3 regions of the Metabacillus rhizosphaerae genome follow, and region 2 is predicted to be linked to each of the others. Evidence: riboswitches for the same ligand, from Rfam matches in the RefSeq annotation. Region 2 holds a riboswitch; each other region holds the start of a gene.
What was found. A riboswitch is a leader RNA that binds a small molecule or an ion and turns the genes downstream of it on or off. The one in region 2 is predicted to bind lysine.

Region 1: another riboswitch for lysine. It lies ahead of WCV66_RS07820 (Na+/H+ antiporter NhaC family protein); the one in region 2 lies ahead of dapA (4-hydroxy-tetrahydrodipicolinate synthase).
Region 3: another riboswitch for lysine. It lies ahead of WCV66_RS10930 (aspartate kinase); the one in region 2 lies ahead of dapA (4-hydroxy-tetrahydrodipicolinate synthase).

What each region holds. Positions count from the first base shown of each region.
Region 1 covers NZ_CP147403.1:1,634,308-1,639,129, forward strand. The annotation lists gene WCV66_RS07805 (bifunctional UDP-sugar hydrolase/5'-nucleotidase) at 1-691, shown strand, start outside; gene WCV66_RS07810 (YunC family protein) at 762-1,064, shown strand; gene yunB (sporulation protein YunB) at 1,148-1,888, shown strand; lysine riboswitch at 1,962-2,140, shown strand; gene WCV66_RS07820 (Na+/H+ antiporter NhaC family protein) at 2,339-3,889, shown strand; gene WCV66_RS07825 (sodium-dependent transporter) at 4,324-4,822, shown strand, end outside.
Region 2 covers NZ_CP147403.1:3,022,043-3,026,864, reverse strand. The annotation lists gene WCV66_RS14870 (PolC-type DNA polymerase III) at 1-651, shown strand, start outside; gene WCV66_RS14865 (hypothetical protein) at 699-953, opposite strand; gene WCV66_RS14860 (hypothetical protein) at 1,204-2,217, shown strand; lysine riboswitch at 2,363-2,540, shown strand; gene dapA (4-hydroxy-tetrahydrodipicolinate synthase) at 2,670-3,560, shown strand; gene WCV66_RS14850 (heavy metal translocating P-type ATPase) at 3,690-4,822, opposite strand, start outside.
Region 3 covers NZ_CP147403.1:2,250,052-2,254,873, reverse strand. The annotation lists gene WCV66_RS10940 (succinate dehydrogenase cytochrome b558 subunit) at 1-603, opposite strand, end outside; gene WCV66_RS10935 (YslB family protein) at 1,075-1,566, shown strand; gene WCV66_RS10930 (aspartate kinase) at 1,628-2,857, opposite strand; lysine riboswitch at 3,052-3,231, opposite strand; gene uvrC (excinuclease ABC subunit UvrC) at 3,407-4,822, opposite strand, start outside.

The sequences.
Region 1 (4,822 bases), 1.4 Mb from region 2:
CAAACAGAAAATGTTGGTAGATCGTAAAGCTTCTATTTATCCTATGGATGAACAAAAGGAAGTCTGTCAAGAAACAGAGGAATGGCTACAACTTAAATTAGCAGACAGTGAATCTAAGCTATCTGAAGTAGTTGGACTCCTTCAGGATGAGTTAACACTAGATTGGTTTAATGAATCGTCCTTTCCATTATTCTTAGTCCGTGCAATACGCGAGTGGTGTGACGGAGAGGTTGGGATGGTTAACTCAGGAATGTTATTAGAGCCTTTAAGCAAAGGACCTGTCACGAAAAAGGATCTCCATCGAATATGTCCACATCCTATTAATCCATGTAAGGTCGATTTAAAAGGTGATGTTTTAAAAGAGGTGATTGTCCAAGCAAGAGAAGAAAGAATGGAACACCTAAAATTAAAAGGTTTAGGTTTTAGAGGGAAAGTAATGGGGAGAATGGTATTCGACGGGATTGAGGTAATATCTGAGGTACTTTCAGATGGTAAACATCATGTTACAGATGTGTTAGTCCATGGTAAGCCTATTGATCCTCACAGGGTTTATTCTGTTGCTACAGTTGATATGTTTTCCCTTGGACCATTGTATCCTGAAATAAGTCACGCGGAGAAAAAAATCTTTTATATGCCAGAACTATTAAGGGACCTTTTAGCTTGGAAGTTAGGTGAAAATACACCATCTTAAATAGGCGAACAATCTACACGTATCCTTTACTTGCTCATAAAGATATAGTAAGAAGGGAGTGTAGATAGTGATGGTTACCATGACTCCAATTGTCATTGAAGGAATACAATTTACAGCAATCACAGTTGCTTTACCTAAAACGAACTTTATGGCAGTCACCAACGACAAAGGGTATATTATGTGTGGTGCTTTAGATGTCGCTTTATTAAACGAAAAGTTAAAAGATAGAGGTATTATTGCAGGTAGAGCAGTCGGTGTTAGAACAATTGACCAATTACTTGAGGCGCCATTAGAATCTGTCACATATGAGGCTGAGAAGCTTGGGATTGTTGTTGGCACAAAAGGAAAAGATGCCTTACTGAAGATGGCATGAATCTTAGAATGTAAAAATGATAAAAAATGATGCTTACATCCCTCTTTACATGCATAAACATAGCTTGTAAAGGAGGGATTTTTTTGGCTAAGTTCCGCGGTCGTCGTCCGCGTAGAGGGCCTTTGCCTTTTCGCTATGTGTTATTACTAACTTTGGTTATTTTTATAATTTTAACAGCAACAAGTTTTTGGATAGTTAATGTTCAGATTGAGTCAACAATGATGAAAATCGCAAGGTTAGAGGCAAATAAAGTAGCAACAACAATTATTCATGACGCAGTTGAAGAGGAGATCCTTACTAAAGAGGAACAACAGGATTTAGTGATTATTGATAAGGATAATGAGGGGAACATCAATTCCTTTAGCTTTAATCAAAGAGCAGTAACTGCAGCCAAAAAAAGGGTAACTGACAATGTAACTAAGAAGCTTGGTGAGATTGAAAGAAATAATTTCCATGATATAACCCCTGAACAAGCAAGAGATACTGGGATTATTTATGAGATACCATTAGGTAAAATAACAGATAATGCAATTTTAAGTACACTTGGTCCCGGTATTCCAATAGAATATTATTTAATAGGTGATGTTTTTACAGATATTAAAAGTACGACAGAGGAATATGGGATTAATAATGCAAAACATGAAATCGTAATTTATGTTGAAGTGAGTGTACAGGTTGTTATTCCATTTGCTACAGAGGTGGTAAAAGCAGAAAATACAATTCCAGTTATTATCCAGACTGAACAAGGAGACGTTCCACAATATTATAATGGAAGTGGCAGTGAAGATGCTGATCACTCAATAGAATTACCAAAAAAACCATAGTTGCTACTTAGTCTATACTTTGTTAAACTATAAAATGTTGAAAATCAAATATTGACCTAACCACCTTATCTCAAGATGAGGTAGAGGAGCGAAAAACATTAGTACAATATGTGAGAATGACACCAATGACCATATTGGAAAGGGCTTTTCGCCGAAGTAAATGAATAAGTCATGATTCATTTGTTGGTATTACTTTGAACAAGGGTAATACTGTCATTATAGAGTTTTCTATAATGGAGGGCTACTGATCGGGATGGAGGATAACATAACATTATTCCTAGAAAGAGTAATGATAGTTATTTTCTATCATTGCTCTTTTTGTGTGCATTTTTTTTACAAAATACACAGAAAGGACGTTGAAAATTAGTTATTTACTAATAGTTAATTTTATCCTTGCATCGTCAATAGAACCTTCCAAACTATTAATAATCTAGGGAGGCTTAACACAACATGTCAGGCACTATTTATTCAATTATTCCTCCTCTTTTAGCCATCTTAATGGTTATATTAACGAGAAGAGTATTACTTTCCCTCGGAGTAGGAATTCTTTCAGCAGCATTATTAATCACAAATTTCTCAATCGTTAAGACTGGAGTTACTATTTTTGAAGCGGTTAAGGCTATTTTCATTTCAGATGGTGAGCTTAATACTTGGAATGTGTACATCTTATTTTTCTTACTTATTTTAGGTGTCGTCACAGCTCTAATTTCTATTTCAGGTGGAAGCAGAGCCTTTGGTGAATGGGCAGAAAAGCGTGTGAAAACACGTGCTGGTGCTCAATTTACCGCAGCATTATTAGGGATGTTAATCTTTATCGATGATTATTTTAATGCTCTTGCGGTTGGTCAAGTGAGTCGTCCGATTACTGATCGCCAAAAGGTTTCTCGTGCAAAGCTAGCATATATCATTGATTCCACCTCTGCACCAGTATGCGTTATTTCACCAATCTCAAGTTGGGGAGCTTATATTATTGCCATGCTTGCTACAATTTTTGCGACACATGGTGTCACTGAATTTACTCCTTTAGGTGCGTTCATGACAATGATTCCAATGAATTATTACGTTTTTGCTGCATTGGTTCTCGTCTTTGCTGTTGCCTATTTTAATATAAATTTAGGAAGCATGAAGGTACATGAAGAGCGTGCGATTCAAACTGGACAAGTTGTTGATCCAGCTAAAGAATCTCTAGGTGATGTAAAAGAGGATCTACCAACAAGTGACAAAGGTACGATCGGGAATCTTGTATGGCCAATTCTTGCTTTAATTGTGGGTACAGTTGCATCTATGCTTATTACCGGCTACACAACGATTGAAGACAAAACAGGCGCAACGATCTTTACTATTTTTGAAAACACAGATGTATCTGCTTCGCTTTTATATGGGGGACTATTTGGTCTAGCTGTAACAATTTTATTATTTTTTATTAGGGGCATTAAGGCCAGCTATTTTCCGATAGCTGTAAAAGAAGGCATAAAATCAATGCTACCTGCTATTTATATTCTTATGTTTGCTTGGGTAATTGTAGATTTAATTGGTCAATTAGAAACAGGGGAATACTTAGCTAGTTTAGTCGAGAAATCGAATATGAATGTCGCTTACCTGCCGGTTATTCTTTTCCTTTTAGGTGGATTTATGGCATTTGCTACTGGTACATCTTGGGGTACATTTGGCATCATGCTACCAATTGCAGCCGAAATCACAGCTGCAACAGATATTAATATGTTATTACCAGCAATGGCTGCTGTACTTGCAGGATCAGTGTTAGGGGATCATTGCTCACCAATTTCTGATACCACAATTCTTTCATCAACAGGAGCAGGAAGTCATCATATTGACCATGTCATGACACAGCTGCCATATGCTTTAATTGGTGGTGGTTTTGCCACAATTGGCTACCTTGTTTTAGGTGTAACAGGGAATGGTATAGCAGGTTTGGCTGTTGTGATTCTGTTGTTAATCGGTTTTATTTTCTTTTTTTCCAAAAGAACGAAAACTGCATAAACAAATGAAAAGGGTATAGGCTCAAGCCTATATCTCTTTTTTTCTAAAAAATTCCAATATATATACTATTAAATAATAGTTTTGTATGCTGAGGGAAGATATATTAATATTACTATTTAATATGGAATTTCAAAAAGTGAAAAATATTATTCAGTTAGTCCTAATAAGTAGTTGCTTTAATAAGGTAATAAACAAAAGAAAAAGTTAAAATTGATACTAAAAATATTATTTAAATATGATATATCCATATTTTGTTTATAAGAATTGGAAGGTTCTGAAAATATTATATTAAAATGATTTTTTTGAAAATTTTTTATAGACATAGGAATAAAGTCCATTTATACTATGTATAGATTATAGTAAATAATCAGAAAATTATATAATTTCAAATTGTTTCCACATTAAAGGTGCTATTTGAAAAGGGGGAAATATAGATGGAAAATCGTCCACAGTGGGGGACAAGGGCAGGCTTTATTCTAGCAGCCGTTGGTTCTGCAGTTGGTTTAGGTAATATTTGGCGTTTCCCAGCAACAGCCTATGAAAATGGAGGAGGAGCGTTCTTCCTACCATATTTATTTGCTTTATTAACTGCTGGTATCCCATTACTAGTTATGGAGTTTACATTAGGACATAAATATCGCAGTTCTGCTCCGTTGACATTTGCAAAAATAAGCAAAGGGAAAGAATGGCTTGGTTGGTGGCAATTAGCTATATCATTTGTTATTTCTTGTTATTACCCTGTTATCATAGCTTGGGCATCATCCTATTCTATTTTTTCATTCAATCAAAACTGGGGTAGTGATACAGAAGGATTCCTTTTTGGTGAATATTTAAAATTAGCTGAAACTCCTGGTGATTTCGGTGGATTAGTACCAGGCGTATTAATTCCATTAATTCTTGTTTGGGTAGTTACTTTGGGTGTACTATTTGCGG
Region 2 (4,822 bases):
ATAGGGATACCTGAATATAAAGAAGCTGCACAATCCATCGAAGAATTTATACACAGTCAAGAAGGTTTAATAAAAACAGATCTAGCCTCATGTACATTTACAATTTTCGATTTAGAAACAACCGGTTTTTTCCCTGAAATAGGTGATGAAATTCTTTCAATTGGAGCAATAAAGGTGAAAGATTTTTGTATTCAATATGATGATGCTTTTTATACTGTCATGAAACCGATTAATAAGATCCCAAAAAACATTCAGGAGCTTACAGGATTATCGTCTGATACACTTGATAAGGCACAATCATTTCCAGTAGGATTAAAAAGGTTTCTAGAATTTAGTAAAGGCAGCATACTTGTCGCACACCCCGCTACCTTCGATATTGAGTTCATTAAAAAGGTAATCAAACAATGGAAGCTTCCTTGTTTTTTACCAGAATATATTGATTCTCATGTGTTAGCCAATGATTTATTTTTTGGTAAACGAAATTATTTAGATAATTTAATTGATCGATTAAATATCACAGAAAGAGAAAGACACCATGCTTTAAATGATGCGATTATGACTGCAGATATTTTTGTTCAACTGCTAAAGTCCTATGCAGAAACATCTATTACAATTGTTGAGGAATTACTTGAAATTGAATCACACTCATGAAGCATAAAAAAACAGGCGTGAGTAAACTCACGCCTGTTCTATTCATGCTATATCTTTTTAAAGACTGCAACTTTCGTTTCAATCTCACCAACTTCAAGGTCAGTTATATGTGAAAAACTATATACACATCCATATCCATCTATATCAAATAATGTCATTTCCATAAAGTCCTGTGGCAATTCGTGTAAATGCTTTAAAATGAGTTCATTTTCTGATTTGTGATAAAGATCCCCCTCTTGTAAGTAGTGAACAAAAGGATTTGTATCAAGACGATTTTCAATAGGAATGTTAACAAATTTCATTTAAAAGCACCTCACAATTTAGTTTTCTGTATTTTCTGATTATTTATATAATACACTATAAGTCACTGTTTGAAAACTATTTTTTAAAAATTATTTGTTGACAATTTTTTCAAATAAAATCACAACAAATAATCCCTTCTACTAATTACCATCGTTTCTTTAACTCTATTAATCCCTTCTATTATAAACAAATGATACCAATTACCTTAAAACTAATACATGTTAAAATAATAACAAGGATGTGACATGTATGCTGAAAATACGACAATATTTTATTATATTAGTATTAACTTTCCCCTTTCTTGTCAGTTTTAATTCAAATGATGTAAATGGGAAATACATTGCTTCCTATCAATCTCCTGAAGGAATTCAGTTTGTTAGTAATTCAAATGAGTGGGATAAGACAAAACTAATAGATTTGTATAAGACACTTATAAAAAATAAGCATGGAGAAGAAATTAAACTTTTAAAAGAAGTAAAAATAAATGGTGATCCTCTATCATCTTCGTTAACAAAAGGGAGTTATCATGCTCTAACAAGTACGATTACATTATATCAAGGTGATAAGTACACAGAACCTTCAGCATATCAGGAGACACTTTCACATGAATATGGTCATCATTTTGCGTATCATTATTTTCCATCCCACCACCTCCCCTTTTCTGAATGGTTATCGGTACGTGGGATCGATGTGTCTGAAGTACGCTGGGATGCTTTTTGGAATTACGAAGAAAATAATCATGCATATTACCCACAGGAAATTTTTGCAGATGATTATGTGTTATTGTATGGGGCAATAAATGAGGTTGAAGCAGTTGATGTTTTTAATAATGAAGCCTTCTACCTAAGAACTGATCATGAAAATCAACAGTTTCCAAATGTGCTAGAAAATCGTGAGCTGCGTTCATTTCTTGAAGAGGAAAGTGGAATAGAAATTGACGAAGATCGTCTACTCGAATCTCCAAGGTTAACAGAATGGAATGACACTAAGGCTTCATACGCCATTACTGAAAAACCAAATGTAGCATATCGGTTAAATCTTACATTTCATAATTTTGAAACTAACGATGATACTAGTGAGCACTTTGAACTTTACGAGATTACAACAGATAAAAACAAAGAACGTATAGATTTTTCATTAGATCAAATTGATCAAGACATTTTTTCTAATTACGATTACGTTACAGCCAACCTAGATGTAGTTGATTTATCAACATCTATTGGATTTGAAACTGAGGAGATTACCTTAGAATTAAATATGTAATTTTTAGAAATCCGCGGTAATGCTTACTATATTAATAGGGAAAAATCAATTCCGAAAAAATCTTTCGGAATTATCCTTGCAAAAGATCGAATCTTCTGTTATATTACAGTCAACTAAAAATATTTTCTTACTTCAATAAATTTGGAGTGAGGATAGAGGCGCAAAGACATAAGTACACAATATGAGGAGAATGAGGTCCTATGATCATTGTGGAAAGGGGAATTTGCCGAAGTGGATAGAATCTCATGTTCTTGAAGCTGGTTCTGCTATTGAATAAATGCAGAACTGTCATATAGGGAACTATATGGAGGGCTATCTTTCGCACGGGAACGATTTTTGATACATATTGTTTCTAAGCATCAGCGAATCCCTCGTTGTTGCTTTTTTGCGTTTACTATGAATGGCCCTGACCACCTCTAAATTTACAAAAACTATATAAAGGGTGTGAAGTTATGAATTACGGCCAAGTTTTAACAGCAATGATTACCCCGTTTGATCATAATGGTGAGGTTGATTTTAACGCAACAGAAAATTTAGTGAATTATTTAATAGCTAATGGTTCGGATGGATTAGTTATAAATGGGACAACTGGTGAGTCTCCTACTTTAACGACAGAAGAGAAAGTAGATTTATTTAAATTTGTTGTACAGATTGTTAATGGTAGAGTTCCTGTCATCGCTGGAACAGGATCAAATAACACGAAAGCTTCTATTAGCTTAACTAGTCTTGCTGAAGAAGCAGGTGTCGATGGAATTATGCTTGTTACTCCATACTATAACAAGCCATCACAAGAAGGAATGTATCAACACTTTAAAGCGATTGCCGAAACAACATCATTGCCAGTAATGCTTTATAATATTCCAGGTCGAAGTAGTGTTAACATGTCTGTAGAGACCATTGTTCGTCTCTCACAACTAGATAATATTGTTTCAATTAAGGAAGCAAGTGGTGACTTAGATGCAATGGCAGAGATCATTAGCAAAACACCTAATGATTTTTCAGTGTACAGTGGAGATGATGCCCTAACATTACCGCTTTTAGCTATTGGTGGAACGGGAATAATCTCAGTATCATCACACATCATTGGTAATGAAATGCAAGATATGATTAATCAATTTAAAAATGGTGATGTCACTGAAGCTGCTACCTTACATCGCAACCTTCTTCCTATAATTAAAGCAATGTTTGCTGCACCAAACCCAACACCAGTAAAAGCAGCGTTAAATATGAGAGGAATATCTGTTGGTGGTGTTCGTTTACCACTGATCCCATTAAATAATGAAGAAGAAAGAGCACTTCAAGCTACCCTACAAACTAGTAACCTAGTAGAAGTTTCACGATGAATGGCTCTTTTGATTTTCGCTCATTCATCTAAGTTTCAAAATATACCATGCATTTACAGATTCTAATGCATAGAAAAAAGCCAACATGATGAGTAAGATTTCTCCTCATGTTGGCTTTTTATAAGTTTTTTACATCGTAGCTTTATCTTTTTTCTCATAAAGCACTGTTAAGCTAATTAACGTGACTAAAATCGTTGCTCCCATATCTGATAAGATCGCAATCCAAAGTGTTAATAGCCCTGGAATCGTTAACAGTAATGCAATCAGTTTTAACCCAAGCGCTAATGTAATATTTAATTTAATGATTGAATTAACTTTTTTAGCAGATCGAATCGCTGATGGTAACTTACCAAGATGATCTTGCATCAATACGATATCAGCTGTTTCAATTGCACTATCTGTCCCTTTCCCCATTGCAATTCCAAGATCAGCGGTAGCTAGTGCTGGTGCATCATTTATTCCATCACCAACCATCGCAACCTTTTCATTTTTTGAGAGTTCTTTTATTTTTGCAACTTTTTCATCTGGTAATAGACTAGCGAAATATGATGTTAGTCCTACCTTTTTCGCTACTTTATCTGCTGTCTTTTCATGATCACCAGTTAACATAATCGTATTATTAATCCCTGCACTATGAAGATTCGCAATAACAGCTGCACTTTCTTCACGAATTTGATCAGAGATTCCCATGATGCCGAGAACGTCCAATTCATTTGCTAAGATGACTAAAGTCATACCTGACTCTTTAAAGGCTATAAGATCTTGTTTGACTTTTTCTGTTATATTAAGATGGTTTACATGTGCTTCATTGCCTAAATAATAAGTAATACCCTTCATTTTTGCAATGATCCCACTACCAGATACTGTTGATATTTCATCAGGTTCATCTAATGCTAATCCTTCTGCTTTCCGCATAACCGCTTTGGCAATTGGATGTGATGATGACTTCTCAATCGATGCAGCAATTTGTAAAAAGGTTGGATCGTACGCGACAAGATCCTCTACATATGGCTCCCCTTTTGTGAGCGTACCAGTTTTATCAAAAGCAATCGTTGTAATCTTTCCTAATTGCTCTAAAAATACCCCACCTTTTATAAGGATTCCATTCCGAGCATTTTTTGTTATACCTGAAACAATCGCAATCGGAGACGATAACACTAATGCACAAGGACAGCCTACGATTAAGACCGCTAAGCCTTGGTAAAACCAATCTCCCCAGTTACCATTGAATAATAGTGGTGGAAGTACCATGACAATAACCG
Region 3 (4,822 bases), 770 kb from region 2:
GAATGCAAATATTGCTCGAACTCCCACAATTGATAACGCTATAAAGATTGCAAGCGTTACATAGGTAGATATCAATTGAGAGCGTGGAGTAACGGTAATTCCCCAACTAACAGCAAATGACCATAATCCGTTAGCAAAATGGAATACGGTTGAAATAACTCCAATTAAATAGAATGCTAGCATAAAAGGACTGCTTAAAATTGAAGCCATCATGTCATAGTTTACCTGTGCCCCAAGTGCAGCTGCTATTCTAGTTTCCCAAACGTGCCAAGCGATAAAAATGAATGTAATTATACCTGATACACGCTGTAGCATAAATAGCCAGTTGCGAAGAAACCCATAATTACTTACATTGTTTTTAGCTGTAAAAGCAATGTAAACTCCGTAAATTGCATGGTATAAAATTGGTAGAAAGATAATTACCACTTCTAATACATAGCGAAAAGGAAGCATCTCCATAAAATGAGCTGCCTTGTTAAATGCCTCTGCACCTCTTGTTGCAAAGTGATTGACAACAAGATGCTGAATTAAAAAGAGGCCTACAGGAATTACCCCTAATAATGAGTGCAGTCTACGATTCACAAACTCTCTGTTTCCAGCCATTAAACTTACCCCCTAGTTTCAATATTGCGCCCAGTTTTTAACTCAACTTTTTCATTTTTCACCTAATTATCTTTTCCTGATAAAGTTAAACTTTAATCAATAGTGGTCACCATTGATTGTATGTAAAACATAATGGGCTTTAAAAGGTAGACAAAAATCAAATTCTGCCACCTTACAAAAGATAAAATGTAACAAATACATTTTACTCCCATAACGTATGAGCGTCAAGAAAACGTGTTCATAAATTTTAATTTTTCGACAAATCCTACTTTCCTTTAATTTTATTTTATCAATATAGTCTAAATTCAACAACGTTACCTTTTTTATTTAACTATCATTATTAATAAATATTAAATTTAATAACATAAGTTCCCCTACTATTAATAAAATTTCAACCTTCTTTTACTTAATATTACATGTTTTTCACTACACTTCTTGTTATATAATAAACCATAGAAAGAGGGGAATTCCGTGAACAAACAATTAGTACTCGTTAATATCGAAGAATTAAAGGATATCCAAGCACCAGCATTCGGACTAGAAATACTTAGAGAGGTCTTGCTCCCAGATATACTCGGGTCTGATCATCCTCAAATGCTGTATTGGGCTGGAAAAGGATTAGCTCGTAGATATCCTGTTCAATCAATCGAAGAAATATCCGCATTTTTTGAAGCTGCTGGATGGGGAAATCTCACTTTACTACAGAACAAAAAGAATGAGATGGAATTCGAGCTAGGTGGAGAGCTCATTGCTATCAGATTAAAAAAGACAAATGAATGTACATTTCAGTTAGAAGCTGGTTTTATTGCAGAACAGCTACAATCGATGAACAAGTACATTACCGAAACATACGAACAAGTAAAAAAACGTTCTAATAAAGTGATTTTTACAGCACAATGGGACCAAAAAGACCAAATATTAGAAGAACCTTCTATAGGGAAACGCCGCGCTCGGAAAGGTTAAAACTACAGAGGGTGACTCAATGTCTCAAAAAACATTTAGTCACCCTCTTTCTTTTTTATTTTTATACCTTAGCAACTTCTTTAGAAAGTTCAAATGCACTGTGAAGAATATCAACCGCTGTCACCATATCCTCGGCTGACAAGACTGTTGAAACTTTTATTTCAGATGTGCTAACCATCTTAATTTCGATTCCTTCGTTAGCTAATACTTCGAACATTTCTGCAGCAACACCTGGGTTTGACACCATACCAGAACCAACAATTGATACTTTTGCTAGACCAGATTCAAATTCAATTTTTTCATAATTCAATACAGACTTATGTTGCTCAAGGATTGAAATTGTATCCTCAAGATCACCTGTTTTAACAGAAAATGAGATCGACGTTTTATTGTCACTTGTTGTACTTTGAATGATAATATCGACATTTAAGCCCTGCTTAGCTAAAGTTGAGAAAATAGTAGAAAGTGTCGTCAATTCATTTCTTAGCCCTAAAACTGAGACTCTTGTTACCTGATCTTCAAATGCAATCCCTCTCACAACTAAGTTTTGCTCCATGTTTGTTTCCTCCTCAATGATCGTACCACGTTCATTTTCCATACTCGAACGAACTTCTAATGGAATGCTGTAATTCTTCGCAAATTCGACTGCTCTTGGATGTAGAACACCCGCTCCTAAATTAGCTAGCTCTAACATTTCATCATATGAAATTGCTTCTAGCTTACGAGCACCTTTTACATATCTTGGATCTGTTGTATATACACCTGTTACATCTGTATAAATATCACATTTATCAGCATTTAAGGCGGCTGCAAGAGCAACTGCTGTCGTATCTGAGCCACCTCTGCCAAGAGTTGTTATTTGTTGGACGTCTGAAAAGCCCTGAAAGCCTGCAACAATGACAATTTTCCCGGCACATAATTCTTTCTTTATCGCGTCAGGGTTTATATTTGTAATTCTGGCATTGCCATGTCTTGCTTCTGTTTGAATTCCTGCTTGCCAACCAGTAAATGAAATAGCATCGTGTCCCTTTTCCTGTAATGCCATTGCTAACAAGGATATTGTCACTTGTTCACCGGTTGTAAGAAGCATATCCATTTCCCGCTTACTAGGTCTCTCAGTAATTTGCCCTGCAAGACCAACAAGCTGATCGGTTGACTTCCCCATTGCTGACACAACGACAACTAATTGATTCCCGTTTTCTTTTTCTTGAATGACACGGTTTGCTACATTTAAGATTCTTTCAACAGTACCAACTGATGTACCACCAAATTTTTGAACGATAATACCCAAATTAATCTCACCCTTCTGTTAATTTTCATGATCGAACCCTGTTTGCTAGAAGGTTAGAGCAACTATTCAATTAGTAACATTTGTGCTATGCAAGAATGTTTAGTACTGATTGGATAGCTTCGACTGCAAATAAAAAAGCAATGAGACGAAAAACATCCCATTGCTTACTAAACGAAAAAAAACTTCGTTTCTTACAATGAGATAGCTCTCCAAGAAATAGATTTCTTGACAATTTTACATCTCTTAAATGTAAAACCAGCAACTAAAGCAAATGGTGCTTTACTCACTTCGGCGAACATTCCTTTCACCAGTTATCATTGGAGACCATACTCCTCAAACAGGCTACTCTTAAAATTCGCACCTCTACCATCATTTAACAAACTAACGATCAAATATGAAATTATTTAAAAGTTTACCAAACTTTTAAGAAAAGCGCAAGCGGCTTATTTAATACTATCAAATAAGCACAATATAGGGTGATTTATTGCCTCACGGTTACTCGATCAGTAAACACCAAAATGAGAATATGCGCTTTAAAATTAACAGTGTCTAATCTTTTAAATGATCAAAGATTAGCTTGGCAATATTTTCAGGCATACCAGCTTCTTTAAATTGTTCTACACTAGCTTCCTTCATCTTCTTTAACGATCCGAAGTGCTTAAGAAGTGATTTCTTTCTTTGAGCACCAACACCAGGAATATCATCTAAGATCGATTGGAGTGCATTTTTACCTCTCAATTGACGATGGAAGGTAATTGCAAAACGATGGACCTCATCCTGAATTCTTTGTAAAAGATAAAATTCCTGACTATTTCTCTCAAGTTGGATAAATGCAGGAGGGGAACCGATTATTAGTTCAGAGGTCCGATGTTTATCATCCTTTACAAGACCTGCAACAGGAATATCTAATGCTAATTCATTTTCCAATACATCTTGTGCAGCAGCTAAATGTCCTTTCCCTCCATCAATGATTACTAAATCCGGTAAAGGAAGATCATCCTTCAGAACACGACTATAACGTCTTCTCACAACTTCTCTCATCGATTCATAGTCATCGGGACCTTGAACACTTTTAATTTTATATTTACGATAATGTTTTTTTGCAGGTTTTCCATCTTCGAACACAACCATTGCAGATACAGGGTCTGTCCCCTGGATATTTGAGTTATCAAAGGCTTCTATACGAAGTGGAGTTTGAATCCCAAGCTTATCTCCAAGATTTTCAACAGCTTTAATTGTTCTTTCTTCATCCCTTTCGATTAAAGAAAATTTTTCATTTAAAGCGATTTTTGCGTTTTTATGAGCTAATAAAATTAAATCCTTCTTTTTGCCGCGTTTAGGTTGAAGAGTAGTCACGTCTAATAGCTTTTCAACTAAATCAAATTCAATGCTATCAGGTAATAAAATTTCCTTTGGTACAAAATGATTTGCTTTTGAATAAAATTGCCCTAAAAACGTTAAGAATTCCTGTTCAGGGCTATCGTATATTGGGAACATTGATACATCTCTTTCGATAAGCTTTCCTTGGCGAATAAAAAAGACTTGTACACACATCCACCCTTTATCATATGCATAGCCAAATACGTCACGATCTACATGATCATTTAATGTCATTTTTTGCTTTTCCATCGTAGCTTCAATATGGAGAATCTGATCTCGAAATTCTTTTGCACGCTCAAATTCTAATTCCTCTGAGGCTTTCATCATTCTATCAGATAGTTCTTCTTTTATCTTTTTATATCCACCATTTAAAAACTTTGAAATCTCCTCTACTATATGACGATTCGTTTCGACTGATACATCATTTACACATGGAGCTAAGCATTGTCCCATGTGATAATAAAGACATACCCGATCAGGTAATGTGGAGCATTTTCTAAGCGGATATAATCGATCTAAAAGCTTAATTGTTTCACGAGCAGATAGAACGTTAGGGTATGGTCCAAAGTATTTACCTTTGTCCTT